Regions from separate parts of the Billgrantia tianxiuensis genome, predicted to be linked through region 1. Evidence: riboswitches for the same ligand, from Rfam matches in the RefSeq annotation. Region 1 holds a riboswitch; the other holds the start of a gene.
The links. Region 1 has a riboswitch for cobalamin ahead of EKK97_RS15500 (AAA family ATPase). Riboswitches for the same ligand answer to the same signal wherever they lie in the genome.
Positions count from the first base shown of each region.

Region 2: linked by a shared signal. The riboswitch ahead of EKK97_RS01105 (TonB-dependent receptor domain-containing protein) and the one ahead of EKK97_RS15500 (AAA family ATPase) in region 1 are both predicted to bind cobalamin.

Region 1 covers NZ_CP035042.1:3,311,898-3,326,357, reverse strand. Annotated here, with positions in the region: partial or broken gene EKK97_RS15535 (TonB-dependent receptor domain-containing protein) at 1-795, shown strand, start outside; gene EKK97_RS15530 (cobalamin-binding protein) at 842-1,711, shown strand; partial or broken gene EKK97_RS15525 (FecCD family ABC transporter permease) at 1,719-2,698, shown strand; gene EKK97_RS15520 (ABC transporter ATP-binding protein) at 2,698-3,465, shown strand; gene EKK97_RS15515 (ABC transporter ATP-binding protein) at 3,522-4,286, opposite strand; gene EKK97_RS15510 (FecCD family ABC transporter permease) at 4,283-5,320, opposite strand; gene EKK97_RS15505 (ABC transporter substrate-binding protein) at 5,347-6,501, opposite strand; cobalamin riboswitch at 6,716-6,921, shown strand; gene EKK97_RS15500 (AAA family ATPase) at 7,068-8,828, shown strand; gene EKK97_RS15495 (cobyrinic acid a,c-diamide synthase CobB) at 8,828-10,216, shown strand; gene cobW (cobalamin biosynthesis protein CobW) at 10,213-11,337, shown strand; gene cobN (cobaltochelatase subunit CobN) at 11,337-14,460, shown strand, end outside.
Region 2 covers NZ_CP035042.1:236,354-250,813, forward strand. Annotated here, with positions in the region: gene EKK97_RS23520 (efflux RND transporter permease subunit) at 1-546, shown strand, start outside; gene EKK97_RS24155 (hypothetical protein) at 540-1,235, shown strand; gene EKK97_RS23525 (efflux RND transporter permease subunit) at 1,154-2,089, shown strand; gene EKK97_RS01095 (hexameric tyrosine-coordinated heme protein) at 2,201-2,551, shown strand; gene hmpA (NO-inducible flavohemoprotein) at 2,751-3,923, opposite strand; cobalamin riboswitch at 4,449-4,664, shown strand; partial or broken gene EKK97_RS01105 (TonB-dependent receptor domain-containing protein) at 4,819-6,664, shown strand; gene EKK97_RS01110 (cobalamin-binding protein) at 6,711-7,574, shown strand; gene EKK97_RS01115 (FecCD family ABC transporter permease) at 7,642-8,565, shown strand; gene EKK97_RS01120 (ABC transporter ATP-binding protein) at 8,565-9,332, shown strand; gene EKK97_RS01125 (hypothetical protein) at 9,591-10,280, shown strand; gene EKK97_RS01130 (hydantoinase/oxoprolinase N-terminal domain-containing protein) at 10,318-12,330, opposite strand; gene EKK97_RS01135 (ASKHA domain-containing protein) at 12,424-14,331, opposite strand.

The sequences.
Region 1 (14,460 bases):
CGCCGTGTATGCCCAAGCGCTGCTCGACTTCGACCCCTTCTCGGTCCAGGCGAGTTTGCGTCACGATGACAACGAAGCCTTTGGTCGGGAACTGACCGGGGGCATCGCACTGGGTTCGAGTTCGACGCTCACCATACGCTCCGCGCCAGCTACGGCACTGCCTTCCGCGCGCCTACGTTCAATGATCTCTACTACCGGGACGAGTGGGGCAGCGAGGGCAATCCGGACGTCAATGCCGAGACTTCCCGTACCTTCGAGCTGGGTGCCAGAGGCCAGTATCGCAGCGGCTTCTGGGATCTGGCCGTTTACCAGAGCGATATCGACGATCTCATCGCCTGGACGCCCGACCCCGCCGACCCGTTCCGCTGGACCCCCATGAATGTCAACGAGGCCCGTATTCGAGGTATCGAACTCGCGACAGGTGTCGAACTCCAGCACTGGACCTTGCAGACGGCCCTGACCTGGATCGATCCGGAAAATCGTAGCGGAGCCAATGCGGGCAATCGTATCCAGCGCCGGGCCAGCCAGAGCGCACGTTTCGACGTGGATCGCGAGCTGGGCGAGTGGTCGCTGGGCGGCTCCTGGATCGTTCAGGGGTATCGCTACAATGATGCCGAGAACCAGGATCGCATCGGTGGCTTCGGGCTGGTCAACCTGCGCGCCGGGTGGCAGTTCGCCCCGCTGTGGTCGGCTCGCCTGACGGTGGAGAACGCCCTGGACAAGGAGTACGAAACTTCCCGTGACTACCTCAACGCCGGCCGTGCGGCCTTCGTCAGTGTCCACTTCGGCCAGTAAGGGTCGATTCGGCGGGGCCCTTGGCCCCGCTGCATTTTCCTGTGCCTTGCTGGCACTGGCCCTGTCGGGGCCGGTGGCCGGCGAGGCGCGTGCCGGTTCGCTGTGCGCCATCGACGACCGCGACCGTGAGGTGTGTCTTGACCAGCCTGCCGAGCGCATCGCCGCGCTCTCGCCCGGTGCCACCGAGCTGGTCTACGCCGCCGGGGCGGGGGAGAAGGTGGTGGCGGTGGTGGCCTTCAGCGACTATCCGCCCGAAGCCAGGGACGTACCGTCGGTGGGCAGCCATACCCGCATGGATCTGGAGACCCTGGTGACGCTGACCCCCGACCTGGTGATCGGCTGGATGACCGGCAACCCTCCCGAGCAGCTCGAGACCATCGAGGCGCTGGGCATGCCGGTGTTCTACATCGAGCCGCGGGACTTCGAGGGAGTTTCCAGCGCCGTCGAGCGTCTGGCGCTGCTGGCCGATACCCGCGAGCAGGGCGATCGCGTGGCGGCCGAGTTCCGCGACGGCATGGCGGCGCTGGCCGGGCGCTACGCCGATGCCGAGCCGATATCGGTGTTCTACCAGGTGTGGGACGAGCCGCTGATGACCATCAACGACGAGCACCTGATCGGCAAGGTGCTGACCCTATGCGGCGGGGTCAACGTGTTTGGCGAGCTGTCGCGGCTGGTGCCGCGCATCGACGACGAGTCGGTGCTGGCCGCCGACCCCGAGGCGATCCTGGCCGGCGGCATGGGCGAGGAGAACCGCGGCTGGCTGACCCATTGGCAGCAGTATCCGAGCCTGACCGCCGTCGAACGCGACAATCTCTACTTCGTGCCGCCATCGTTGATCCAGCGCCCCACGCCGCGGCTGCTCGAGGGCAGCCGCCTGTTCTGCGAGCAGCTCGAGCGTGCCCGTGCCAAGCGCTGAGGCCGGCATGACCACGCCCCGGCGCTTACTGTGGCCGCCGCTGGCCGTGCTCGCGCTGCTGGGGCTGGCGGCGCTGCTGCTGTCGGTCACCCTGGGCAGTGCCGCGCTGTCGCTCGCCGACGTCTGGGCGGTGGCGCGCGGCCAGGGCAGCCCCCTGGCGCGTACGCTGATTCTCGACCTGCGCATCCCGCGTTCTCTCTCGGCCTTTGCCGTGGGCGGCCTGCTTGCCGTGGCCGGTGCTCTGATGCAGGTGCTGTTGCGCAATCCCCTGGCCGACCCCTACGTGCTGGGCCTCTCCGGCGGGGCCTCGGTGGGGGCGCTGGCGGCGATGCTGGCGGGCTGGGCGGGGCGGTGATCACCGGCTCCGCCTTCGCCGGGGCCTTTCTCTCCACGCTGCTGGTGTTCGGCCTGGCCCACGGCACCGGTAGCTGGACCCCGTCGCGGCTGCTGCTCACCGGCGTGGTAGTGGCCGCCGGCTGGGGTGCAGTGATCACCCTAATGCTGGCGATAAGCCCCGCCGAGCGCCTGCCTGGCATGCTCTACTGGCTGATGGGCGATCTCTCCTACTCACGCTCCCCGTGGCCGACGCTGGCGCTGCTGCTGGTCATCTGCCTGCTGCTGATGCCGCTGGGGCGCAGCCTCAACGTCATGGCGCGCGGCCCGCTGCAGGCGGCGGCGCTGGGAGTCAACGTGCGACCGCTGGAGTGGACGATCTATGTCGTGGCCAGCGTGCTCACCGCCACGGCGGTGACTACTGCCGGCAGCATCGGCTTCGTCGGCCTGGTGGTGCCGCACATGCTGCGTCTGGTGCTGGGCAACGATCAGCGCCTGATCCTGCCGGCCTGCGCCCTGGCCGGCGGCACCCTGCTGGTGCTGGCCGATACCCTGGCGCGTACCATGATCGCCCCGGAGCAGCTGCCGGTGGGGGTGATCACCGCGCTGCTCGGCGTACCCACTTTCCTCTATCTGCTGTACCGGAGCCGCTGATGAACCGCCTCGAGATCCGCGAGCTGGTCATCGACGTGCCGGGGCGGCGCGACGGCCGGGCGCTCACGCTCAGCGTCGAGCCGGGGCAGGTGTGGGGCGTGCTCGGTCCCAACGGCGCCGGCAAGACCACCCTGCTGCACACCCTGGCTGGGCTGCGCGGGCCGCGGGCAGGGCAGGTGCTGATCGACGGCCGCCCGCTGGCGGCGCTGGGCCGGCGACAGGTGGCGCGTAAGCTGGGGCTGGTGTTCCAGGAGCGCCACGACGGCTTTCCCGCCACGGTGCGCGAGACCGCACTGATCGGTCGGCATCCGTGGCTGTCGGCGTGGCAGATGGAGGGTGGCGAGGACCTGCGCCTGGCCGAGGCGGCGCTCGAGCGGCTCGATGTCGATCACCTGGCCGAGCGCCTGGTCAGCACGCTCTCGGGAGGGGAGCGCCAGCGCCTGGCGATTGCCACCGTGCTGACCCAGGCGCCGCAGATCTGGCTCGCCGACGAGCCCACCAACCATCTCGATCTGCATCACCAGAGCGCGGTGATGGCGCTGCTCGCCGAGCAGGCCGCCGAGGGCCGCGCGGTGATGATGTGCCTGCACGATCTCAACCTGGCGGCACGCTGGTGCGACCACCTGCTGCTGCTCTATCCCGACGGCGAGGCGTGCTGGGGGCCGGCCAGAGACATGCTGGTACCCGCCGCCCTGGAGCGGCTCTATGGCCAGCGCCTGGCCACCGCCGAGATCGACGGCGCCCCGGTGTTCGTGCCCATTAGATGAGGAACGCTGACGGAGCCAGCATCGGGCTGATCAGTCGGGCTCCTCAGTCGGACTTTTCATAGTGCGCAGCGAAAGCGCATGATCCGGCGTCGATCGACGGGGTCTTCGATGATGTCGGCCTGCACGCCGAAGGTGCGGCGCAGCCTGGCGGCGGTCAGCACCTGCTCGGGCGTGCCGAGGTCGACCAGCCGGCCGGCTTCCATCACGCCGATACGGTCGCAGTCCATGGCCTGGTTGAGGTCGTGCAGGGCGATGACCACCGTCACCGGCAGCTGCTTGACCAGCCGCAGGATCGAGAGCTGGTGGCGGATGTCGAGGTGGTTGGTGGGCTCGTCGAGCAGCAGAATGCGCGGCTGCTGAGCCAGGGCGCGCGCAATGTGCACGCGCTGGCGTTCGCCGCCGGAGAGGGTGTGCCAGAGGCGTTCTGCCAGGGGCAGCATGCCGACGTCTTCGAGGGCGCGGTGGACGATGGCGTCATCCTGCTCGGTCCAGGGTTGCAGCGGCGAGAGGAAGGGGGTGCGGCCCAGCTCCACCACCTCCCTGGCGCCGATGCGCTCGTGAGTCTCCGCCTGCTGCTCGACGAAAGCGATGCTACGGGCGATATCGCGCTGCGGCATTGCCTGCATCGGTCGGTCGTCCAGCAGCACACGCCCACGCTTCGGTCGTTGCAGTCCGGCCAGTACGCGCAGCAGCGTGGTCTTGCCCGAGCCGTTCGGGCCGATCAGGCCGAAGGTCTCGCCGGGCGCAATGCCGAGGCTGACGTCATCCAGCAGCTTGTGCCCGTGGATTGCCCAGCCGACGCTTTCCGCGGTCAGTTTCATCGTCTTCTCGTCCCACGAATCAGAATGACGGCGAAAGCCGGCGCCCCGACCAGGGCCGTGACCACGCCGATCGGCAGCACCTGCCCCGGCACGATGACGCGCGAGATGATGTCGGCGCCGATCAGGAACACGGCGCCGGCCAACGCCGATGCCGGTATCAGCCGGGTGTGGCGGTTGCCCACCAGAAAGCGCATGGCATGAGGAATCACCAGCCCCACGAAGCCGATGGCGCCGACCATCGACACCATCGTTGCCGTCACCAGCGCCATGACGGCGATCAGGATCGCCCGCACGCGGCGCACGGCGATGCCCATCGAGGCGGCGCTGTCGGCACCGAAGGTGAAGGCGTCCAGGGCGCGCCGATACCATAGGCACACCAGCAGGCCGCCCAGGGCGGCGGGCAGGCCCAGGGTGACGTCGTCCCAGCGCACCCCCGAGAGGTTGCCCATCAGCCAGAACATGATGCCCCGGGCCTGTTCGGCATTCGCCGACTTGGCAATGATGAAGGCGGTAAGGGCATTGAACAGCTGCGACCCGGCGATACCGGCCAGAATGATGGCACCTGCGGCCTGGGCGCTGCGCCCACCCCCGGTGCCGCTGCCGGCGGCACGGGCGAGCAGTACCACCAGGGAGAACGCCAGCCCCGCACCGGCAAAGGCGCCGAGCGAGAGCGTCACGACGCCGGCACCGAGTCCGGCGATGGTGACCGCCACGGCGCCGGTCGAGGCGCCGGCGGAAATTCCCATCAGGAAAGGGTCGGCCAGCGGGTTGCGCAGCAGGGCTTGCAGGACGACGCCGGACAAGGCCAGCCCGGCACCGCAACAGGCGGCGAGGATGGCGCGGCTGAGCCGGTAATTCCAGATGATGCCGGCGTCGATTCGGTCGACGGCATGCTCCGCTCCCCACAGCCGGTTCGCCAATACCTTGAGAATGGTCTCCAGCGGAATCGCCGTTTCGCCGATCGCGGTGCCGGCCATCACGGCCAGGAACAGCGTCGATGGCGCGAGCCAGACCCAGCGCCATCGAAAAACCATTGGTAACTGCACTGCTGCGGCCAGATTCATCGTTCGAAGGAGAGTGTCGTCAAGGAATCGGCCAGCATTTCCAGGCCAAAGATCGTGCGCATGGTGGCACTCATTGCATGAGCATCCATCTCGATGATGTTGCCGTTCTTCACCGCCGTCATCTCCCGGGTCACCGGATCGCTATGCAGGAAATTCAGCTTTTCTTCGATATCGTCAGCGGGAAAGCGCCGGCGATCCATGCGCGCTATCACGATCAGGTCAGGGTCGGAGCGGGCAATGGCTTCCCAACCGACGATAGGCCATTCTTCATCGGATTGAATGACGTTCTGAATACCGAGTTTCTCCATCATGTAACCGGGGGAGCCGAGCCGGCCTGCCACGTAAGGATCCACCGAGCTATCGGGAGAAGAGAACCAGAATACTGCCGACAGATCTGGAGGAAGTTCCAGGCTTTCGGCCTTGGCAATGGCGTCGGCTTCACGAGCTTCGAGATCGGTCACCAGGGCTTTGCCGGCTTCCTGCACATCGAAAATGGCAGCCAGCTCGGTGATGCCTTTGTAGACGTGCGTGGGGGAGAAGGCGGCGGTACGGGTGCCGTCGCCCCCGGTGCTGTTGTCCTTTGTGTCGCAGTCGGCGGGCATCACATAAGTGGCGATACCCAACTCGTGGAACTGTTCGCGACTCGCCACGCTGCCGGTGGGTCCTACATGCCACTCGTACTGGGCCGCGACGAGCTGCGGTCGACGATTCACCACGGCTTCGAAGCTCGGGTCATTGTCGGCCAGCCGTTCGATGCCGGCGTTGACCTCGCTGAACTCAGGCAGCACGGGATTGAACCAGACCGAGGTGCCGAGCACCCGATCGGAAAGGCCCAGGGAATAGAGAATCTCGGTGGCGGACTGTCCAACGGTAACGACGCCTTCAGGAGCGGAAGAGAAACTGATTTCCGTGCCACAATTGGTAAGGGTCAATGGATATTCCGTATCGCTTGCCATGGCGAATGAGGCGGGAATTAGCGATAATGGAAGCAGGAAATGGCGAGCGATTTTCATTGGTCGGTGTCCGGAATCTGGGAGAATTCTTCGGATGATTTGGCGTGAAACCCGGCATTGCTGCCATCTCTGTCCTCGCGCCGGCCGTGGATTCACTGCCATTGGCCTGAGATGCCGTGTGCGAATGGCGAGGATCATGATTCAAACCTGCGGTAAAATACAACCCCAAAATTTCCTTCGAGGTTGAGGTTTCCGTAGCGTCTTGGCGCTGCACGGAGAAGCTTTTTCCTACCTGTGAAATCTAGAGTTTTCAGTCGATTGCGAGAGAGTTTGCTGTGCAATCAGCCACCGCAGGCACTGAGGTCAGGCCAGGGCACGCTACGCATTGCGCTGGTTGCGGCAGTTCCTTTACGATGGTCCGACTGAAATGGGTGCCCCTGTGTCTAGGGGATAATCGGGAAGTATGGTGAGGCCGTAGGCCAATTCCATCGCTGCCCCCGCAACGGTAATGAGTGAGTCGCCTGCAGGAACCACTGGCATTGTGCTGGGAAGGTGCAGGCTTCGACGTCGTTCTGGCGTCCTCCTCGAGCCCGGAGACCGGCCCATCAATCCATCATCATCCCGTAACGGTGCGGTGGGCACCGAGGAGATGCCGTGTCTACGTTCGCTCTATCCGCCCCTCCCGCGGGGTTGTCGCCGTTTACGACCGATGCCTTGTCGGCCGTGTGCCGCTGCCTGTCCAGCCGGTGCATGGCGAGGCTCCCGTGAGCGAGTTTCCCTTCGCCGCCGTGGTCGGCCTGACAGAACTCAAGACCGCGCTGCTGCTCAACGCCATCCACCCCCGGCTCGGCGGGGTGCTGATCAGCGGGCCGCGTGGCAGTGCGAAATCCACCCTGGCGCGGGCCCTGGCGGCGATCCTGCCTGACGATGGCGAAGGGCGTCGGCCGCCCTTCGTCACCCTGCCCCTGGGGGCCAGCGAGGAGCGCCTGACTGGTAGCCTGGACCTGCAGCGGGTACTCGCCGAGCGCGAGGCGGCCTTCCAGCCGGGGCTGCTGGCCAAGGCGCACGGCGGCGTGCTCTACGTCGACGAAGTCAACCTGCTGCCGGACTCGCTGGTGGACCTGCTGCTCGACGTGGCCGCCAGCGGTACCAACGTCGTCGAGCGCGACGGTGTCAGCCATTCCCATCCCGCGCGTTTCCGCCTGATCGGCACCATGAACCCGGACGAAGGCGAGCTGCGCCCGCAGCTGCTCGATCGTTTCGGCCTCTGCCTCGAGCAGCACGCCTCGGTCAGCGTGGAAGAGCGCATCGCCATCGTGCAGCAACGCGAAGCCTTCGACCGCGACCCCCAGGGCTATGTGGCACGTCACGCCGAGGCCCAGGCAGCGCTGACCCAGCGTATCCGGCGTGCCCAGTCGGCGCTGCCGGAGATCGTCAGCGAGGCATGGGTTTACGAGCACATCGCGCTGGGTTGTCAGGCGGCCGGCGTCGAAGGGCTGCGGGCGGACGTGACCTGGCATCGTGCGGCCCAGGCCCACGCCGCCTGGCGCGGCGCCGCTGCCGTGGCCAGGGAGGATCTGGATGTCGTCGGGCCCTGGGTGCTGGCGCATCGGCGGACTTCGCCGCCTACCCAGGAGCCCGTCAGGCACCCGGACCATAATCCGCCACCGCCGCCGCCAAGCTCCGGTACGCCAAGCTCCGGTACACCACCTGCGTCGAGCGGGCCGGCAGGTCCCGGTGGCGGCACGTCAGGCTCGAGCGGCCAGGGGCAGTGGGGCGCCATGCCGCCGGTAGCGCAGAAAAGCGTCAGCGTGCCGGCCCCGAGCCTGTCGGACATTGTCGCCCATGAGCGTGGACCCGATGGCGTCATGGTTCCCCCGATGCCAGCGGCCAGGCGTCGGGGCCATCAGCGTCGCTCCTACCAGGCATCGCCCCGGCCGGACTGGTTCGCCACCCTGATTGCCAATCGCGGTCGCTGGCCCTGGCGCCGACTGCAGTATCGCCAGGCGCGAATCGTCCCGCCGACGGTTCATCTGGTGCTGCTGGATACCTCCGCCTCGACCCTGGGGCGGCAACTGCTGGGGCGGGCCAAGGGGCTGGTCGAGCAACTGGCCCGGCAGGCCTATGCCGCCCGCGAGCAAATGGCCGTGCTCGGCTTCGGCAATGACGGTGTCACGCCGATCCTGCTGCGCCGCCGTGCGCCCAAGGCGCTGCGTGAGCGGCTCGACAGCGCCGACGGGGGCGGCGGTACGCCGCTGCGCCAGGTCGTGTTGCAGGCGGCGCGGTTGATTCGCCAGTGGCGGCGGCAGGAGGCCGACCTGCGAATACGCACCTACCTGATCACCGACGGCCGCACCCGGCAATCCCTGGCCGGCCTGCCGGCGCTGGGCGATTGCCTGGTCGTCGATACCGAGCAGGCCGCCGTCAGGCGGGGGCGGGGCGAGACCATCGCCGAGCAGCTCGGCGCCCGCTATTGTCGCCTGCCGCTGTCGGCGGGCCGTTCATGGCCAGGAGGCCAGGCGTGATGCAGGAACCTGTCGAGCGGACGAGCGCAGCCTGTCCCGCGCTGTTCATCGCCGCACCGGCCTCGGGCCAGGGCAAGACCACGCTGACCGCGGCGCTGGCCCGGCTGCTGCGCAACCGCGGCAAGGTGGTGCGGGTGTTCAAGACCGGGCCGGACTACCTCGACCCTCAGATCCTGGCCCAGGCCTCTGGCCGGCCGGTGGATCAGCTCGATCTGTGGATGGCGGGGGAGACCTACTGCCGCCAGCGCTTCTTCGAGGCGGCCTGCGAGGCGGATCTGATCCTGGTGGAGGGCGCCATGGGGCTGTTCGACGGCGAGCCCTCCAGCGCCGACCTGGCCGCCCTGTTCGGCCTGCCGCTGGTCATCGTCATGGACGTCAAGGGCATGGCCCAGACCGCCGCGGCGCTGGTGGCCGGCCTGGCGGGCTTTCGCGACGACATCCTCATCGCCGGGCTGATCGCCAACGCCTGCGCCTCGCAGCGCCACCGTGAGCTGATCGAGTCCGCACTGCCTGCCGAGATTCCGCTGCTGGCCGCGGTGGCGCGGGACGGCGCGCTGACCCTGCCGGAACGCCACCTGGGACTGGTGCAGGCCGACGAGATCCGCGCCGAGCTGGAGCTGCGCTTCGAGGCCGGCGCCAGGGCGCTGGATGCCGAAGGGCTGGCGGAGGCGCTGCTGCAGCTGCCGCCGGTCACCTTCGAGGCGCCGCGGCAGGCCGCCGAGCCGCCCATGCCCTCGCTGCAGGGACGGGTCATCGGCGTGGCCCGGGACGCGGCCTTCAGCTTCATCTACCAGGCCAACCTGGATCTGCTGGAGCGCATGGGGGCGACTCTGCGCTTCTTCTCGCCCCTGGCCGACCGCCACCTGCCCCCCTGCGATGCGCTGTGGCTGCCGGGCGGCTACCCCGAGCTGCACGCCGCCCAACTGGCGGCGAACGCGTCGATGCGCGACGAGCTGCGCCGCTTCTTCGCCGCCGACAAGCCGATCCTCGCCGAGTGCGGCGGCCTGCTCTACTGCCTGGAGAGTCTGACCGACATCGACGGCGAGACCCACACCCTGCTGGGGCTGCTGCCGGGCCACGGCGCCATGCGCGGCCGCCGCGGCTGCCAGGGCATGCAGACCGCCGAGCTGCCGGAGGGGCCGGTGCGAGGCCACGCGCATCACCGCTCGGTGGCGGAAGGCACGCCGGCGCCCATCGCCTTCTGCCGGCGTCAGCGCCACCCCGCGCCGGGCGAGGCGATCTATCGCCAGCGCGGCCTCACGGCCAGCTACCTGCATCTGTTCTTTCCCGACAACCCCGACGCCCTGGCCCGGCTGCTCATGGCGAGCGGGCAGCCGGCAAGCGCTTTAGAGACTCATTCCCTTACCCCCGAGGAGTCCCAAGGATGAACCTGAACAAGATCCCCGCCACGGTGGTGACCGGCTTCCTGGGCAGCGGCAAGACCACCCTACTGGCCGCCATGCTGCGCCAGGTCACCGGCAAGCGCATCGCCGTCATCGTCAACGAGTTCGGCGAGCAGGACATCGACTCCAGCCTGCTGCGCGGCTGTGCCTTGAGCTGTGAAGAGGGCAATGAAGAAGGCCGCGACGAGGCGGGCGGCGCCCCGGTCGAGATCGAAAACGGCATCTATGAGCTGGCCAATGGCTGCATCTGCTGCACCGTGGAGGAGGAGTTCCTGCCGGTCATGAAACAGCTGATGGCCCGCCGCGACACGATCGACCATATCCTGATCGAGACCAGCGGCCTGGCCCTGCCCAAGCCGCTGGTGCAGGCGTTCAACTGGCCGGAGGTGCGCCAGCACTGCACCGTGGATGCGATCATCACCGTGGTCGACGGCCCGGCGGTGGCCGCCGGCCGCTACGCCCACGACGTGGAGAGGGTGGAGGCCCAGCGCCGGGCCGACGAATCCCTCGATCACGATCCCAGCCTGCGCGAGCTGCTCGACGACCAGCTCAGCGTGGCGGATCTGGTGCTGGTCAGCAAGACCGACCTGCTCGACCCGGCCGAACGGGCTCGGGTGGAAGCGCTGGTCGCCCAGCGGGTGCCGGCCTCGGTGAAGACCCTGTTCATCGACAAGGGGCTGGCCGAGGACCGCGCCCAACTGGAGGCGCTGATGGGCATCGGCGCGGCCAGCGAGGAGGGCATCGACCGTATCGACAACCACCACGATCGCCACCACGCCGAGGGCGCCCATCACGACCACGCCCACGATCACTTCGACTCCTGCGTGATCCGCCTGGGCGAGGTCGACGGCGAGGCCCTGGCGGCGCGCCTGCAGCAGCTGCTGCAGCATCACGAGATCTATCGCGCCAAGGGCTTCGCGGCGATTCCCGGCAAGCCCATGCGCCGGGTGATCCAGGCCGTGGGCGAACGTCTGGACGGCTACTTCGACCGGCTGTGGGGGCAGGACGAGCCGCGCGCCACCCAGCTCGTCTTCATCGGCAAGGGGCTGGATGGCGCGGCGCTGCACGCCGCCCTGGCGGACGTCGAGATCGCGACGAGCGCCTGATGCATCTCTTCGCCGCCAAGCCGGGGGGCTTCGTCGACGACGAGGGTATCGTCGATCTGCAGCAGAGCCCCGCCGAGATCGTCATCCTGTCGGCCGCCGACAGCAGCCTGTCGGCCCTGGCCCAGGCGGCGGAGCGCTTGGCCGAGGCGGGCGGCGAGGGATTTCCCTCGCTGCGCCTGGCCAACTGGATGAACCTGATCAAGCCGGCCGCCTACGACCTCTACGAGGACCGGGTGCTGGAACAGGCGCGGCTGGTGATCGTCTCGCTGCTGGGCGGCAGCGGATACTGGCGCTACGGCTTTGATCGCCTACTGGCCTGGGCCGCTGCCGACCGGCGCCGTCAGCTGATCCTGGTGCCGGGCTGCGACGCCCCGGACGACGCCCTGCTGGCGGACTCCAGCGTGCCTGTCGCCACGGCCCATCGGGTGTGGCGCTACCTGCGCGAGGGTGGGGTCGACAACGCCGAGCAGCTGCTGCGCTGTGTCGGTAGCGAGTGCCTTGGGCTGCCGCTGGCGTGGCGCGAGCCTCAGGCGCTGCCCGCGGCGCTGCTCTATTTGCCCGCAACGCCCGCTCGGCAATCCCCGCACGGCCAGCCGGCGGTGACACTCAACGAGTGGCGAAGGCAGCAGGATGGGACGCGCCCGGTCTGTCTGCTGCTGTTCTATCGCAGCCATCTACAGGGCGCCAACACCGCGGTGCTGGATGGCCTGCTCGAGGTGCTCGAGGCCCAGGGGTTCGCGCCTCTGGCGGTGGCGGTGGCCTCGCTCAAGGAGCCGGCCTGCCTGGCCTTCGTCAACCACCTGATCGAGCAGACCGGGGCCGGCATCGTGATCAACACCACCGGCTTCTCGGTCAATCGCCATGCCGACGAGAGCGAGGCGCCGCTGGAAGAGCAGCTCGACCAGGACCTCGCGGGGCTCTTCGTCGGTCGGCCGGTGGTGCTGCAAGCGATCCTTTCCAGCAGCACCGAGGAGGACTGGCAGGCCGAGGCCGGCGGCCTGCGCAGCCGCGACATGGCCATGCAGGTGGTACTGCCGGAGATGGATGGCCGCATCCTGACCCGGGCGGTGGGCTTCAAGAGCGAGGCCCACTACAGCGAGCGCTGCCAACTGCCGGTGATCCGCCACGTCCTGCACCCCGAGCGCGCCGCCTTCGTCGCCCGGCTGGCGCGGCGCTTCAGCGACCTGCAGCGCACGCCGAACCGGCACAAGCGTCTGGCGCTGGTGCTGGCCAACTACCCCAACCGCGACGGCCGCATCGGCAACGGCGTCGGCCTCGATACGCCGGCCTCGACGCTGGCGATCCTGCGCGCCCTGGCCGCGGCGGGCTATCCGGTCGACGACCTGCCGGCGGATGGCGATGCCCTGATACGGCGGTTGCAGGCGGGGGTGACCAACGACCCCCGCGGGCTGGACCAGCGCGGCTGCTGGCAGAGCATCGCCCTTGATGACTACCTGGCCTGGTTCCGGACCCTGCCGCAGGCCCTGCAGGAGGCGGTGTGGCGGCGCTGGGGCGCACCCAGCGAGGACCCCAAGCATCGCCAGGGCCGGCTGATGATCGCCGGCATTCGCCTGGGCGAAACCTTCGTCGGCATCCAGCCGCTACGCGACCTGGGTGACGATCCGCTCCAGAGCTACCACGACAGCGAGCTGGTGCCGCCCCACAGCTACCTGGCCTTCTATCTCTGGCTGCGCGAGCACTACCGGGTGGATGCGCTGATCCACGTCGGCAAGCACGGTAACCTGGAGTGGCTGCCGGGCAAGAGCGCGGCGCTCTCCGCCGAGTGCTGGCCGGACGTCGCCCTGGGGCCGCTGCCGCACTTCTATCCCTTCATCGTCAACGACCCGGGCGAGGGCGCCCAGGCCAAGCGCCGCAGCCAGGCGGTGATCGTCGATCACCTGATGCCGCCGCTGGCCCGTGCCGAACTCTACGGCGCCATGGCCGAACTCGAGGCGCTGACCGACGAGTACTACCAGGCCCTGGGCATGGATCCGCGACGCGAGACCCTGCTGCGCGAGCGCATCCTCGTCCACCTGCGCGACACCGGCATCGACCGCGAACTGGCGCAGGGCAGAACAGGCGGGGAGGTGGCCGGGGAGGTGGATGACGAGCGCCTGCTCAACGAGCTGGACACCTATCTGTGCGACATCAAGGAGGCGCAGATCCGCCACGGCCTGCACGTGCTGGGCAGCCTGCCGCCGCGGGACAAGCTGGCCGGGACCTTGGTCGCCATCCTGCGGCTGCCGCGGGGCGATCAGCCGGCCCAGCGCGGCCTGTTGCACAACCTGGCCGCCGACCTGGGGTTGCCGCCGGCATTCGACCCCCTGGCGGCCGGGGCCGAGCCCTGGCACGGCCCGCGGCCGGCGGCGCTGGCCGAGCTGGATGATTCCCCCTGGCGCAGCGCTGCCGATACCCGCGAGCGCCTGGAGCGGCTCGCCCACCGCCTGGTGGAGACGCACGTCGTGGCGGAGGGCTGCCTGGCCAGCCTGGCCCATGACTATCCGGCCACCGCCGAGCAGTTGCGCCATGTGCGCAGCGGGCTCTGGGCGGCCATGCAGCGCGGCGTCGAGATGGAGATCCAGTCGCTGCTGGCCGGCCTCGCGGGGCGTTTCGTTCCGCCCGGGCCGAGCGGTGCGCCCAGTCGCGGGCGTCTGGACGTGCTGCCCACCGGGCGCAACTTCTTCAGCGTCGACAACCGCTCGATTCCGTCGCCGGCCGCCTGGTCGCTGGGCGAGGTCTCGGCCCGGGCCTTCGTCGAGCGCTACCTGCAGGATCACGGCGACTATCCGCGGCGGCTGGGCCTGTCGATCTGGGGCACCGCCACCATGCGCACCGGCGGCGACGACATCGCCCAGGCTTTCGCCCTGATGGGCGTGCGGCCGGTGTGGTCGCTGGGCTCGCGGCGGGTGATCGACGTCGAGGTGATTCCCGCCATGCTGTTGGGGCGGCCGCGGGTGGACGTCACCCTGCGGGTCTCCGGCTTCTTCCGCGACGCCTTCGCCAACGTCATCCGCCTGTTCGACCGGGCGGTACGGGCGGTGGCCGAGTACCAGGAGCCGGGGGAGGCCAACACCATCCGTGCGGCGGTCATGGCGCGCCGGCAGGAGCTCGAGGCGCAGGGCC
Region 2 (14,460 bases), 1.9 Mb from region 1:
TTCCGCCCCCGTCTGGCGCTGTGGGCGGTGCTGGGTCTGCCGGTTGCCTTCATGGGCGCTTTCGCGGTGATGGCGTTCGCCGGGCTGTCGCTCAACATGATCACTCTGGTGGCGCTGTTGATGGCCATCGGTATCGTCATGGATGATGCCATCGTTATCACCGACAACATCGCCTCTCATGCCTTGCACCGGAAGTCGCCGCTGGAGGCAGTGGTCGAGGGAACCCGCCAGGTGCTGCCCGGGGTGCTTTCGTCATTTCTTACCACGGTAGCGGTGTTCACCCCGCTCTCCTTCCTTGCCGGGGAGTTGGGTGCAGTGCTGGAGGTGCTGCCAGTAGTGCTGATCGCAGCGCTAATGGCGAGCCTCATCGAGGCGTTCTGGATCCTCCCTCACCACCTCAAAGGCAGCGTGGGGAGCCTGGGCGATGGTCACGACTCCCGCTTCCGGGCCGCCTTCGAGCGACGTTTCGCAAATTTTCGTGAGGCCGTCGGGGGCTGGCCGACCGGGCGATCCGCTTTCGGCATGCGGTGCTGGGCCTGTTGCTGACGGTGACCCTGGCCTCCGCCGGCTTCATTGCCGGGGGGCACGTGGGTAGTGAGGCGATGCCGGATATCGATGGCGACGTGCTGGAGGCGCGCATTCTGATGCCCCAGGGTACGCCCCTGGCGCGCACCGAGGCGGTGGCCGAGCGGGTCGAGGCGGCGATGCGTGACCTGGACGCGCGCTACTCACCCGAACAGCCGGAGGGCGCCTCCCTGGTCGAGGCGATACAGGTGCGCTTCAACCACAACCTCAGCGCCCGAGAGGCGGGCCCCCATGTGGCCACCGTCAGCGTCGACCTGCTCACCGCCGAGCGACGTAGTGTCACTCTCGATACGCTGACCGAGGCATGGCGGGAGGCTATCGGCAAGATCGAGGGCCTGCAGCGGCTTATCATCCAGGAACCCGGCTTCGGCCCCGCCGGGGTGCCGGTAGAAGTGCGACTGGCCGGGGAGAACCTAGAAGCCATGAAGGCGGCGGCGCTGGAGCTGGGGGCCATCTCGAGGGCTACGCGGCCGTCCACAACGTCATGGATGACCTGCGTCTGGGCAAGACCCAGCTGGCCTTCTCCATGGCCGAGGGTGCCCACGGCCTGGGGCTTTCCGCCGAGGAGGTGGCCGGCCAACTGCGCGCGGCGCTGCTGGGTGAGATTGCCGATACCCAGCGCATCGGCGACCAGGAGATCGAAGTGCTGATCCGCCTAGCCGAGGGGGACAGAAGCTCCCTTGATGATCTGGCGGACCTTACCATCGCCCTGCCGGGTGGGCTCCGGGTGCCTCTGGAGGTGGTGGCCAACGCCGAGGAGCGACGCGAATGGGCGCGCATCACCCGTATCGACGGGCGGCGTACCGTCACCGTGGAAGCCAACGTGGATGCACGCCAAGCCAGCGGCCAGGCTATCGTCGATGACCTCACCGGTAGCGGCTGGCTGGAGGTTTTCCTTACCCGCCACCCCAATGTGGCGATCTCCTTCGAGGGGCAGGTGGCCAGCTCCGCCGAGACCGGCGGCTCCATCGGCCGCGGGCTGTTGATCGGCCTGGTGGGGATCTTCGTGATCCTCTCCTTCCAGTTTCGCAGTTACGTGGAGCCGCTAATCGTCATGCTCTCGATCCCGCTGGCCTTCATCGGCGCCATCTGGGGCCATGTGCTCATGGGCTACTACCTCTCCATGCCCTCGCTGATTGGTGCGGCGTCGCTGGCCGGTATTGTGGTCAACAACGCCATCCTGCTGATCCACTTCATCAAGACCCATCGCGAGCGTGGGTTGGATGCCGTTGCAGCCGCCGGCCAGGCTAGCCGCGACCGGCTGCGCGCCATCCTGATCTCGTCCACCACTACCATCGCCGGGCTGCTGCCACTGCTGGCAGAAACCAGTACCCAGGCGGCGGCCATCAAGCCACTGGTGATCTCGGTGGTGTTTGGCCTGCTCAGCGCTACTGTGCTCGTACTGTTGGTGATCCCGGCACTCTACGTGCTGTTCGACGACTGGGGGTGGCTAGGCAAGGCAACGGAGATGGAGCCGCTCCCGGATCAGTTGAGCAAGGACTGAAATCCTTCCCTTGACGGGGCCGGAATAGACTCTAGTCTTGAAAAGGTAGATTGAATGCTTCTTATAAAGTGTCCTCCCGGCAAGGCACAACGAAAACAACAGGAGCCAGCCATGACGATCATTGCGCCGAAGTCCTCCGCGACCAGGTACGCAAGCATTGCTATCGTAAGCCTCCTAGGGCTACTGATGGGTGCGGCCGTCCTATCGGCGGACGAACACGAGGGGCAGGCAGCCTCCGATTCGTGGTTGCCCAGTCTCATGACGGAAACTCCTCGGGAGGGGTTTGCCCTGGCCGTGAAACTATCGCAGAAGGGTGTCGCCACGACACAGACCGATGCCGAAGTGCGAAAAGAGCTACGACCGGAGTACGCAGCAGATCCCAACAGCCTTATTGCCATTTCGCATGTCATTGCGACCCATTTCCAGACGGTGGCTGCGGCTAACGACTACTGGCGCGAGTGACCGGTCCAGTTAAGACACTATCGCTAACTCCAAGCCGAATGATCTGGCTCGGATGCTATTTCTGCTTGGCGCTGTTCGCGCACGGCATCAGATGCCTCGATGCAGTGTTCAGCGCGGTAGGCGCTGATGGGTCATGGGGCGAAATGCTCGACCCCGCCAAAGATGGCCTGTGCCTTTGACGGGGCTAGTAGCGAGAGTATCAGGCAGCTTCAATAGGGCGGGACGGGCCGAAGTGCTCAAAGTGGCGTCGATCCTCTTCAACGCCGAGCTCTGCCAAGGCCTGGTTCACCGCACTCATGAAACCCTGGGGGCCAACGAAGTAGCAGCGCGGGTTGGATGCGGGCAGGTAGTGTCTCAGTAGCTCGCGATCGAGGCGGCCGCAGTGGTCGGCATCGTCGCCGTATTCGTGTATGGCGACGACCTTGAGCTTAGAGGGATGCACTTCGCGCATCGCGGCGACCTCCTGCCGGAAGGCGTGATGCTCGGCGTCGATGGCGGCATGAAGATAGACTACCTGCCTACCCTCGGCCAGCGCCTGGCGAGCCAGCGGCAGAATAGGTGTCTGGCCCACTCCACCACTGATCAACAGCAGCGGTTCATTGCCTCCCTGTAGCGTAAGCTCCCCGGCCGGAGGCAGAAGGTCTACGCTGTCGCCAACGTTGAGCACGTCGTGAAAGTAGCGGCTGGCTCGACCCTCGGGCTCACGCTTGATCGAGATCCGATAGGTGCGGCCATTTGGCAGGTCCGAGAGGCTGTAGTGGCGATAGAGCGTCTCGCCCTCGATACCGAGTCGCACGCCGATGTACTGGCCGGGCTCATGATCTGCTACCGGGCCTTCGTCCTCCGGCTCGAGGACGAAGGAGCGAATCATCGCGCTTTCTTGCCGAGTCGCGGCGATGCGGAATCGACGTAAACCGCGCCAGCCACCGGGTTTCAGAGCGAAAGCCTGGTACCGACGATCTTCCAGCTCAATCAACAGGCCGGCCAGCTCTTCATAGAGCGCTGCCCACGCTTCGGCGATCTCTGGCGTCAGAGCGTCACCCAGCTCCTCGCCGATGGCGGCCATCAGGCACTCGCCGACAATGGGGTACTGGTCGGGCTGAATGCCCAGCGACACGTGTTTCTCTACCACTGTGGCCAGCACTCCTCTCGCCCTGGCGGGATCCTGGCGCAGCTGCACGTAGGCCAATACGGCACCGGCCAGGGCCCGTTGCTGGGCACCGCTCTGCTGGTGCGCCTCATTGAACAGCGAGGCCACGTCGGGGTAGCGCTTGAACATCAACGGATAGAAACGCTGGGTAATGGCATCGAGGTGCTCTGCTACCACCGGGGCGGTGGCCTCGATGAGCTGCTCCTGCTGTGAGGTGAGCATGAGGGTCTCCTTCGTCGGGGAAATTATAATAATCATGTAAAATACTTGTTATTTGGTGCGCGAACCTGAGGCGAATTGTCGCAGAGCAAAGCAAACCCATCATAACGTGGGGGCGCAAAGGATCGAAAAGCAAGAAGGGCTGCTACAAAGGCACTCCTGCAGGGGGCCGGGGAACGTCAGCCCTTAGTACACGGTGGCTTTTTTAGTATATCTAGCGCTTCTGATGCACGCTTCAGCTCGGCCTCCCCCGCATGGCCTGCAACTTTTTGTTCTCGATGGCGCCGGCAATTTCCGGGAGGCTGCAGATGAATGCGTCATCAGAGCCGCCCGGTCGGTGGTCGAACGCACGGTCTCTCGGAACGTGAAGCTCAGCACCCCGACCGAGCCCGTGAGTGCTTGTGGATCAAGCTGGCTGGTTACGACCACGAGGCGTTCGGCTGCCATGGGCTCGTCAACCGCTTGATATGGCAGGGCATGTCGCATTCCGGCACGCCGCTGTCGTTGACCGTGCGGGGTCGGATTGCTAGCTTAGCGACACTCTCAGGTGCCCTAGGCGCGCGCAGACGCGCCGGGGTGAAACGAGAAGTCGGTGCGCCTCGTGCCATTCCGACGCTGCCCCCGCAACGGTAATCGAGTCAAGGAAAGCCTTACACCACTGTGCCCTGACACGGGAAGGTGGCCTTCTGGGACGCTAATTGTCCACTCGTCAGCCCGGAGACCGGCCAGAGAGTGCAGGAAATGCTGTATGACAGCGTTTCCCTCATGCCGGGTTGCGGTGGGCGACTCCGAGGCAGGGCTGGCGCTATTGCTGTCGTTCTCCCTTTCTCGTTCCTTGCTAACCCGGTGATTGCACCACGACTGCCGTGCGGGCAGGTACGGCGAGCAAGGGACACTGATGAACACTACCAGAAACGCTTCCCGTGGCCTGGCCGCCTTTGGTCTGGCCCTCATTCCTCTGGGCCTTCACGCCCAATCCGAAGCCGACAGCGATGATATCGCCGTCGACCTCAACCCCTTGGTAATCACCGCCACCTTAGCGCCGCGTACCGCCGACGAATCGCTGGCCTCCGTTACGCTGCTCGACGAGACGACCCTACGCCGCCAGGACCCCACCGGCGTCACCGATCTGCTGCGCGGCCAGCCCGGGGTGGACGTCAGCTCCAACGGCAGCTTCGGCAAACAGAGCAGCGTGTCGATTCGCGGCACCTCGAATAACCAGAGTCTGCTGATGATCGACGGCATTCGCCTGCGCTCCGCTACGGATGGCGGCCCTGCGTGGCAGTACCTCGACCCGCGCATGTTCCAGCGCGCCGAGATCGTGCGCGGCCCGCGGGGCAGCCTCTACGGCGCCGACGCGGTAGGCGGCGTGGTGCAGCTCTTCACCCATGACGCTCAGGAGGGCGGCCCGCACCCGCGCATCTCTGCAGGCGGCGGCTCCTTCGATACCCAGCGATACAGTGCAGGACTCTCCGGCAGTAGCGGCGGTACCCGCTACAGCTTTGCCGGCAGCCACTTCACCACCGATGGCACGCCGGTGCGTCGTGGTGGTGAGGATATGGGGTACGACAACACCTCTGCGCTGGCGCGAATGTCGCACACCTTCGATAGCGGCGCAGAAGTGGGATTTCTGGCGCTGAGAGCCCGCGGTACCACGGAGTATGACGAGAGCGGCTCCATGGCCACGACTGATTATATGCAGCAGGTGGCGGGAATTTATGGAGAACTGCCGGTAACTGACAGCTGGAGTAGTCGCTTGACGCTGAGCGAAGCGCGCGATGAAAGCGTCAACCACTTCTGGGGGTCTATCCTTGATACGCAGACACGCACGGCCCGCTGGGAGAACACGCTGACTTCAGGGGGCATGAGTTGATTATCGGTGCGGAGTATATGAACGATAGCGTGGCCGGTAGTGTCACGGGGAATATGCCATGGGATGGTCCTTATGACATCGAGGAGCGTGATAACAAGGCCGTTTTCGGCCAGGCGCTACTCGATTTCGAACCGTTAGCCGTTCAAGCCAGCCTGCGTTATGACGATAACGAAGCCTACGGTGACGAGATTACCGGTAGCCTGGCGCTGGGGTATGACATCAATTCCCACCATACCCTGCGAGCCAGCTATGGCACCGCCTTCAAGGCGCCAACTTTCAACGACCTTTATTGGCCGGGGTTTGGCAATCCCGAGTTAGAAGCGGAAACATCCAAAACGGTGGAGCTCGGAGTACGTGGCCAATATGTGCGCTGGTTCTGGGATGCCGCAATCTATCAGACCGATATTGACAACCTGATCGTCTGGCAGCAAATGGGGCAGCCGACAACGAACGTACCCACTACGCGTATCCGTGGCGTCGAACTCTCCGTGGGCGCTGAGGTAGATGATTGGACGTTAGCTGCCGCCGCGACCTACACCGACCCTGAAGATCGGGCTACCGGAAATCGTCTTAGGCGCCGTTCCAGTCAGAGCGCCCGCTTCGACGTGGATCGTGAGCTGGGCGAGTGGTTCCTGGGGGCTCCTGGGTTCTGCAGGGCTATCGCTACGAAGATGCCGCCAACACGGATCGAATCGGTGGCTTCGGGCTGGTCAATCTGCGTGCCGGCTGGCAGTTTGCACCGCTGTGGTCGGCTCGACTGACTGTGGAGAATGCCATTGATAAAGAGTATGTCACGACACGTTTCTTCGATGGCGATGACTACCTCAACGCCGGTCGTGCGGCCTTCGTCAGTGTCCACTTTGGCCAGTAGCGGCCGGTTCGGCGGGGCCGTTGGCCCCGCCGTAGGTTTCAGCGCCTTGCTGGCCCTGTCGGGGCCGGCGGCCGGCGAGGCGTATGCCGATTCGCTCTGCGCCACCGACGACCGCGACCGCGAGGTGTGTCTGCCGGTGCCCGCCGGTCGCATCGCCGCGCTGTCGCCCGGTGCGACCGAGCTGGTCTATGCCGCCGGGGCCGGTGACCAGGTAGTGGCCGTAGTGGACTTCAGCGACTACCCGCCGCAGGCCCAGGCGGTGCCTTCGCTGGGCAGCCATACGCGCATCGACATGGAGCGCCTCGTCGCCCTGCGGCCCACACTGGTGATCGGCTGGGTGACCGGCAATCCCTCCGAGCAGCTGGAGATGCTGGAGGCGCTCGGCCTGCCGGTGTTCTACCTCGAGCCGCGGTCCTTCGAGGGCGTGGCCAGCGCCATCGAGCGCCTGGGACGCCTGGCCGGCACAGCCGATGCCGCGGATCGCGAGGCGAGGCGCTTTCGCGACGGCATGATCGAGCTTCGAGAACGCTATGCCGGGCGAGCACCGGTGCGCGTCTTCTATCAGGTGTGGGACGAGCCGCTGATGACCGTCAACGACGCGCACCTGATCGGCTCGGTGCTGACCGCCTGCGGTGGCGTCAACGTTTTCGGCGACCTTGAGCGCCTGGTGCCGCGCATCGGCGACGAGTCGGTGCTCGACGCCGACCCCGAGGCGATATTGGCCGGCGGCATGGGCGAGGAGAGCCGTGAATGGCTCACCCACTGGGAGCAGTACACGAACCTCACGGCGGTGGCGGAGGGCAACCTCTTCTTCGTGCCGCCGTCGCTGATCCAGCGCCCCACGCCGCGCCTGCTCGAGGGCAGCCGGCTGTTCTGCGAGAAACTGGAGGCAGCCCGTGCACGCCGCTAGGTACTCACTGGTCGCTGTCAGGCACGGAGGGCTGGCCTTCCCGCTGGGCCTGCTGGCGCTGGCGGCGATGGCCGCCATGGCGTTGGCGGTGTCGGTCGGCAGCGTCAACATCACCCCCGCCGCGCTGTGGGAGGTGGCCCTGGGGCGCGGCGACGCCCTGGCGCGCACCTTGGTGTTGGAGCTGCGTGTGCCGCGGGCCCTCTCGGCATTTGCCACCGGTGGCCTGCTGGCATTGGCCGGTGCGCTGATGCAGGTATTGCTGCGCAATCCCTTGGCGGACCCCTACGTGCTGGGCCTCTCGGGCGGTGCCGCAGTGGGAGCGCTGGCGGCGATGCTTGCCGGGTTGGGCGGCGCGGTGATCAGCGGCTCGGCTTTCGCCGGGGCCTTTCTCTCGACACTGCTGGTTTTTGGCCTGGCCCATGGCACCGGCAGTTGGACGCCTTCCCGCCTGCTGCTCACCGGCGTGGTGGTGGCGGCCGGGTGGGGCGCGGTGGTCACGTTGATGCTGGCGGTGAGCCCCGTTGAGCGTCTTCCCGGCATGCTCTACTGGCTGATGGGCGATCTATCCTACGCCCACACACCCGGCTATCCGCTCGTCGTGCTGCTGGGGGTGTGCCTGCTCGCCTTCCCGCTGGGGCGCAGCCTCAACGTGTTGGCCCGCGGGGCGCTGCAGGCCGCGGCCCTGGGCGTGGTGGTGCGTCCGCTGGAGTGGACGATCTACATCACGGCTAGCCTGCTCACCGCCATGGCGGTGACCACGGCCGGCAGCATCGGCTTCGTCGGCCTGGTGGTACCGCACATGCTGCGCCTGATGCTGGGCAACGACCAACGTCTGATCCTGCCTGCTTGTGCCCTGGCTGGCGGCACCCTGCTGGTGCTCGCCGACACCCTGGCGCGCACCATCATCGCTCCGGAACAGCTTCCGGTGGGGGTGATCACGGCGCTGCTCGGCGTACCGACCTTCCTCTACCTGCTCTACCGGAGCCGCTGATGAGCCGACTCGAGGCGCGAAATCTGGTCATCGACGTACCGGGCCGTCGCGACGGTCGGGCGCTGAACCTGGACCTGGAGCCCGGGCAGGTGTGGGGCGTGCTCGGCCCCAACGGGGCCGGCAAAACCACCTTGCTGCATACCCTGGCGGGGCTGCGAGCACCGCGGGCCGGCAGCGTGCGTCTCGACGGGGGCGCGCTCGCCTCGCTGCCGCGCCGCCGGGTCGCCCGCGCCCTGGGCCTGGTCTTCCAGGAGCGCCAGGACGGCTTTCCCGCCACGGTGCGCGAGACGGCATTGATCGGGCGCCATCCCTGGCTGTCGCCCTGGCAGATGGAGGGCGGCGAGGATCTACAGTTGGCCGAGGCTGCGCTCGAGCGGCTCGATGTCGACCACTTGGCCGAGCGGCTAGTCAGCACGCTCTCGGGCGGTGAAAGGCAGCGCCTGGCCATCGCCACGGTGCTGACCCAGGCGCCGGCCATCTGGCTCGCCGACGAGCCAACCAACCATCTTGACCTGCATCACCAGACCGCGGTGATGGCGCTGCTCGCTGGCGAGGCCCAGGCCGGCAGGGCGGTTATGCTGTGCCTGCACGACCTCAACCTCGCCGCTCGCTGGTGCGACCATCTGCTGCTGCTCTACCCCGACGGTGAAGCGTGTTGGGGGTCGCGCGATGCCATGCTGGTACCTGCAGCCCTTGAGCGCCTCTACGGCCAGCGATTGGCCACCGCCATGGTGGGTGGCGCCCCAGTCTTCGTTTCCGTGAGGTGATATGCACCGCTCGACCCCGATACGCGGCGAGTTCCACAGGGACTTTCCCTCCCCCCGGACAGGTGGCCGCGCTCTTCCACGGCCAGTCGCCGTGGACCTGATGCCATACCAGGCGTTCGTCATGCGCGACAACGCTAAGGACCCATGCCCGCCATGCCAATCGCATGGCCGCCGAGCGGCCACAGCCAATCGCGTACAACCACGGCGGATAGCGCAAACTGATGCGCAGATCAGCGAAATGAAGGTGGCACTCCCCCGATGAGACTGTTTCAGCTGAAACATGAACTCGAGGCGCATGGGCTCGTTTTGCGCGGAGCCTTCGAGGTGGAGCCGGAGGATCATGTGCCCCCGATTGCCCACGCCATCCCGGCCGCAGCACTGGTGCTAGTGGGTAATGTCGGTTCGTCGCTGTGGCCCCAATTCGCTGCTTCGCCCGAATATTGTGACGGAAGACGCGATCCGCTGGACCGCTGGAGCCAACGCATTGGAGAGGCGCTTGCTGCCCGCTACGGTGCGCGTGCGCTCTATCCGTTCGGCGGGCCGCCGCATTATCCCTTTCAGCGCTGGGCGTCGCGTGCCGAGTCGGTACACCCATCTCCGCTCGGCCTGGTCATACACGCCGAATACGGCTCGTGGCACGCCTACCGCTTCGCGCTCGCGCTTGACCACGTGCCGGACGATCTCGCGCCAATGGCCGAACACGAGTCGCCGTGCCTGGGATGCGCCGAGCGTGCCTGTCTCGACGCCTGTCCGGTCGATGCCTTCACCGGTTCCGAGTATCGGATCGGAGCTTGCGCACAGCACCTGCGCGACATGCCCGACGGCGCCTGCATGCGGCTGGGCTGCGCGGCGCGACGTGCCTGTCTGGTCGGTGCCCCATCACGCTACGACTCGCAACATGCGGCATTCCACATGCAGGCCTTCGTTTTCGCTCGATCATCCGAATAGCTACATGATTCCGGCCATGGCCGGGGCGTATGGCTTGTCATGTTCGAGTACGGCGCGGTGGTCCGATGGCCAAGGCCGTTACCCTCGCCTCGAAGAAGACTTCCCCGTCGATGTCGTTATCGACACGGTTTTCCTCAATCTCGAAGCGCACCTCCACCTCGGCCGCACCGGCCTGCCAAGCCAAGGCTTCAGCGCGCTCGGCGGCCGTTTGCCGCGCCATCGCATAGGCTGCCTCGAGTGTGACGTGGTCGCAGGGGCCATTGGGCAGGAAGACCCTAAAGCGGCCTTGTACTGGCTGCAGAACAGAGACATGAACCCGCTGAACCACTTGGCCGAGCAGCGTGCCCACGGCGTTAGCCACCTCGCCGTGGGAAGGCAACACAACTTCGGCGCCCAGCGCCTCGCCAACCGCCGGATAGTAGCTTGCTGCCGGCCCGCCCACCGCGACCACAGGGGATGTCGGCGCGAATTTCAGCGTGAAGACCGATGGGGCCACGGCGACACGGGACTTCCCACGCAGGATCAATGCCGCCAAGGAGGCCGCCAGCCGCCCTTGCTGGCTATCGACATCGGCATCATGCAGCCCCGCCTCGATCAGTTTGGTAGAGATGGCCTCGACCACTCGGCCATAGATCTCGCGTGATGGCGCTTCCGCATCGCCTTCCGGCCAGCGTCCAAGCCCGTATTGGCGGCGCATGCGCTTGGCCCAGATGATCGCTGCCAGGCGGGCGGCCTCGACATCCCAGTGGCGTGAGATACCCAGGACATGGGCGGCATCGGTGGGTGTGAAACCGCTGAAGATCACCAGGCCACGACGTTCCAGGCTGGTTAGTGCACGGGCCAGCCAGCGTTTCTCTTCCACCGCACTCAGCATTTCCACTGGTCCGTCGCCCAACTGCGCCCAGGCCTCATGCTCATCGACGCTGAGCTGGCCCATAAGCGCTTCGTCGTGTTGTAGGCGCATGGCGAAGCGATTATGGTTGCTGCCCGGAGGAAGGTTGAGCTGCCGCAGCAGGGCCTCGTGTAGCTCGGGATGCTGACTGACCAACAGGCTCATGGGCAACACGCGGCGAGGTCCGATGGCAAGGCCTCGACCAGGCGCGAAGGTGACTTCACTATCGCCGCCAAGGCCGATGGAATAGAGCTTGATCGCCTCTACCATGGGACGCCAGTCCCCCACCCGGGCGCCGTCGAAGGAGAGCGTCGGCAAACCGTCTCGCACCACGGCAATATCCGTCGTGGTTCCCCCCATGTCGGCGACGATCAGGTTACGGCGGCCGCTAAGCATCATGGCGCCGTTGACACTGGCCGCTGGCCCGGACAGCACCGTGGTGATGGGCTGCAGGATGGCGCTGTCAGCGGAAATCAGTGAACCGTCGCCCTTCACGATCATCAGCGGTGCCAAAATACGGTGGCGGTGCAACAGCCCTTGGACCGCCTCAATGAGACGAGCAACATAGGCGATCATGCGGGCATTCAGCGCTGCGGTCATGGCACGGCGCGGCGCCCCCAGAGAAGCCGCCAGCTCATGGCCGCAGGTCACCGGTTTGCCTGTCAGCTCATGCACGAGTTCCGCCGTGCGCTGCTCGTGAGCCGGGTTGCGGACACTGAAGGAGGCCGAGACGGCAAAGGCCGATACCCGCTCCCGCCAGGCCAGGATTGTTCTGCGTAGGGCTTGCTCATCCAGGGGCGCGAGTTCGCGACCTTCCGCGTCATGGCCGCCGCCCAGCATAATCAGACTGTTGGCGCCAAGGAGTGAGACCAGTCCGGTCGCCTTGACCTGTCGCTCGTCATACCCAATCAGTAGTACACAGATCGGTGCTCCCTTGCCCTCTACCGCCGAGTTGGTCGTCAGCGTCGACGACAGTGACACCAGGTCGACCCGGGACAGCAAGTCGGCGGGCAGCGCCCTCAAGGCATCGGCGATGCCCTGCTGAAGGTCCAGGCGCGTCGTCAGACGCTTGGCCATCGCCACCACCTGGTCGGCCTCGTCCAGGAGGACCGCGTCGGTAAAGGTACCGCCCGTATCGATGCCCAGCCGATAACCCATTGGGGCCTCTCCTCATGTACTTGGGTGTTTTGCCGACCACCCTTGGTGTCATTCTGTGCAGCCACATTGACAGAGCGTTAGAGAGTCGCCCCTTCAGGCGCGCTGCCGGCGCCGGCGCCGGCCGCCGCGCGCTGTGGCGCTGGCATCCTCCGTCACCGCCGGCAGGGTCACGTGGGCGCTCAGTTGCGGGAAGGGATCGTGGCGATGAGGGATCGCCATGGCGGCCACGAAGTGCTCCTGGAAACGCGGCTCGGTGGCGGTCTCCACCTTTTCCACGCGGCGCACCACCTCCTCGATTTCGCGGCGCGCCTTGCGGCTCAATAGGGCGATGCGCGCGCCCGTGCCAGCGGCGTTGCCCGCCGAGGTGACGTGCGCCAGATCACAGTCGGGGATCAACCCCAGGGTCATGGCGTACTTGACGTCGATGTGAGCGCCGAAGGCCCCGGCGAGGCGGATGCGATCGACGCGGTCGGTGCCGAAGTGCTCCATCAGCAGGCGGATGCCCGCGTAGAGCGCGGCCTTGGCCAGCTGGATGGCGCGGATGTCGGCCTGGGTGATGGCAATGGTCCGCGTCGCGTCGCGATGCAGCACGTAGGCGAAGGTGCGCCCGTCGGCCACGATCCGTTCGCTGCGCGCCGCCAGGCCGCCCTGCACGATGCCGTCCCGAGTGATGACGCCGGCCAGGTACATCTCGGCGACGACCTCGATGATGCCCGAGCCGCAGATGCCCGTGATACCGTGGGACGCCATCGCCGCGTCGAAGCCCGGCTCGTCGGACCACAGCTCGCCACCGATGACCTTGAAGCGCGGCTCCAGCGTCAGGGGGTCGATGCGCACCCGCTCAATGGCACCGGCAGCCGCACGCTGCCCGCCGCTGATCTGGGCGCCCTCGAAGGCCGGCCCGGTGGGGCTGGAGCAGGCCAGCAGCCGGTGGCGGTTGCCCAGCACGATCTCGGCATTGGTGCCCACGTCGACCAGCAGCATCAGTTCCTCGCCCAGGTAGGGCGACTCGGAGAGGATCATCCCGGCGGTGTCGGCCCCCACGTGCCCGGCGATGCAGGGCAGGCCATAGACCCGGGCGTTGGGGTGGATGGCCAGGTCCATCTCGGTGGCCCACAGCCCGTCGATGGCCTCGTCGGTGGCCAGCGCAAAGGGCGCACCGCCCAGCTCCACCGGGTTGATGCCGAACACCAGGCTCTGCATGATCGGGTTGCCGACGAAGGTCGCCTCGAGGATGGCGTCCAGCGGCACGTCAGCCTCGGTGGCCAGTTCCACCGTCAGCTCGTTCAGGGCGTCGCGCACCGAGCGCGTCATGGCCTGATCGCCGCCGGGGTGCATCATGATATAGGAGACCCGACTCATCAGGTCCTCGCCGTAGCGGATCTGCGGGTTCATGCGCCCGGTGGAGGCGACCACCTCGCCGGTCTGCAGATGGCACAGGTGGGCGGCGATGGTCGTCGAGCCCACGTCCACGGCTAGGCCGTAGGCCTGCGCCTGGAAGCCCGGCCAGACGGCGATGAGGCGGCGGTCGTCGTGGACCGCCACCGTCACGCCCCAGCCGCCCCGGCGCAGGGCCTGCTGCAGTTGCTGGACGACGCGGATGTCGGTTTCCAGCCCGGTCAGCCGCCACTCGTGGGCCAGGGCCTCCTTGAGGCGGCGTATGTCCGAGGCCGGAACGTGCATGTCCGGCTCCTGCACCTCCACGTAGTAGAGGCGCACGATGGGGTCGAGCGCGATGTCGAGCACCTCGGCCCGCTTGCGCACGATCTGACGGTGCACCTGGCTGGCAGGCGGCACATCGATCACGGCGTCGCCGAGCAGGAGGGTCGAGCAGCTCAGCCGACGGCCGTCGCGCAGCGGCCCGCGACGCTTCTCCCAGGCCTGCTCGGTGTCGCTCTTGGCGGAGAGGTGATCCGGCCATGACGAGACCCCGTGCTTAGCGAAGCGCCCCTCGCAGAGGTCGACCTGGCAGCGGCCGCACAGGCCGCGCCCGCCGCACACCGAATCGATGTCGACCCCAGCGCGCGAGCAGCCTCCAGCACCGGGGTGCCGACCGGGAAGCGTCCGCGGCGCCCGGAAGGGGTGAAGACGACGAGCGCTTCGTGAGCATCGGACATGGGAACCTCCGTC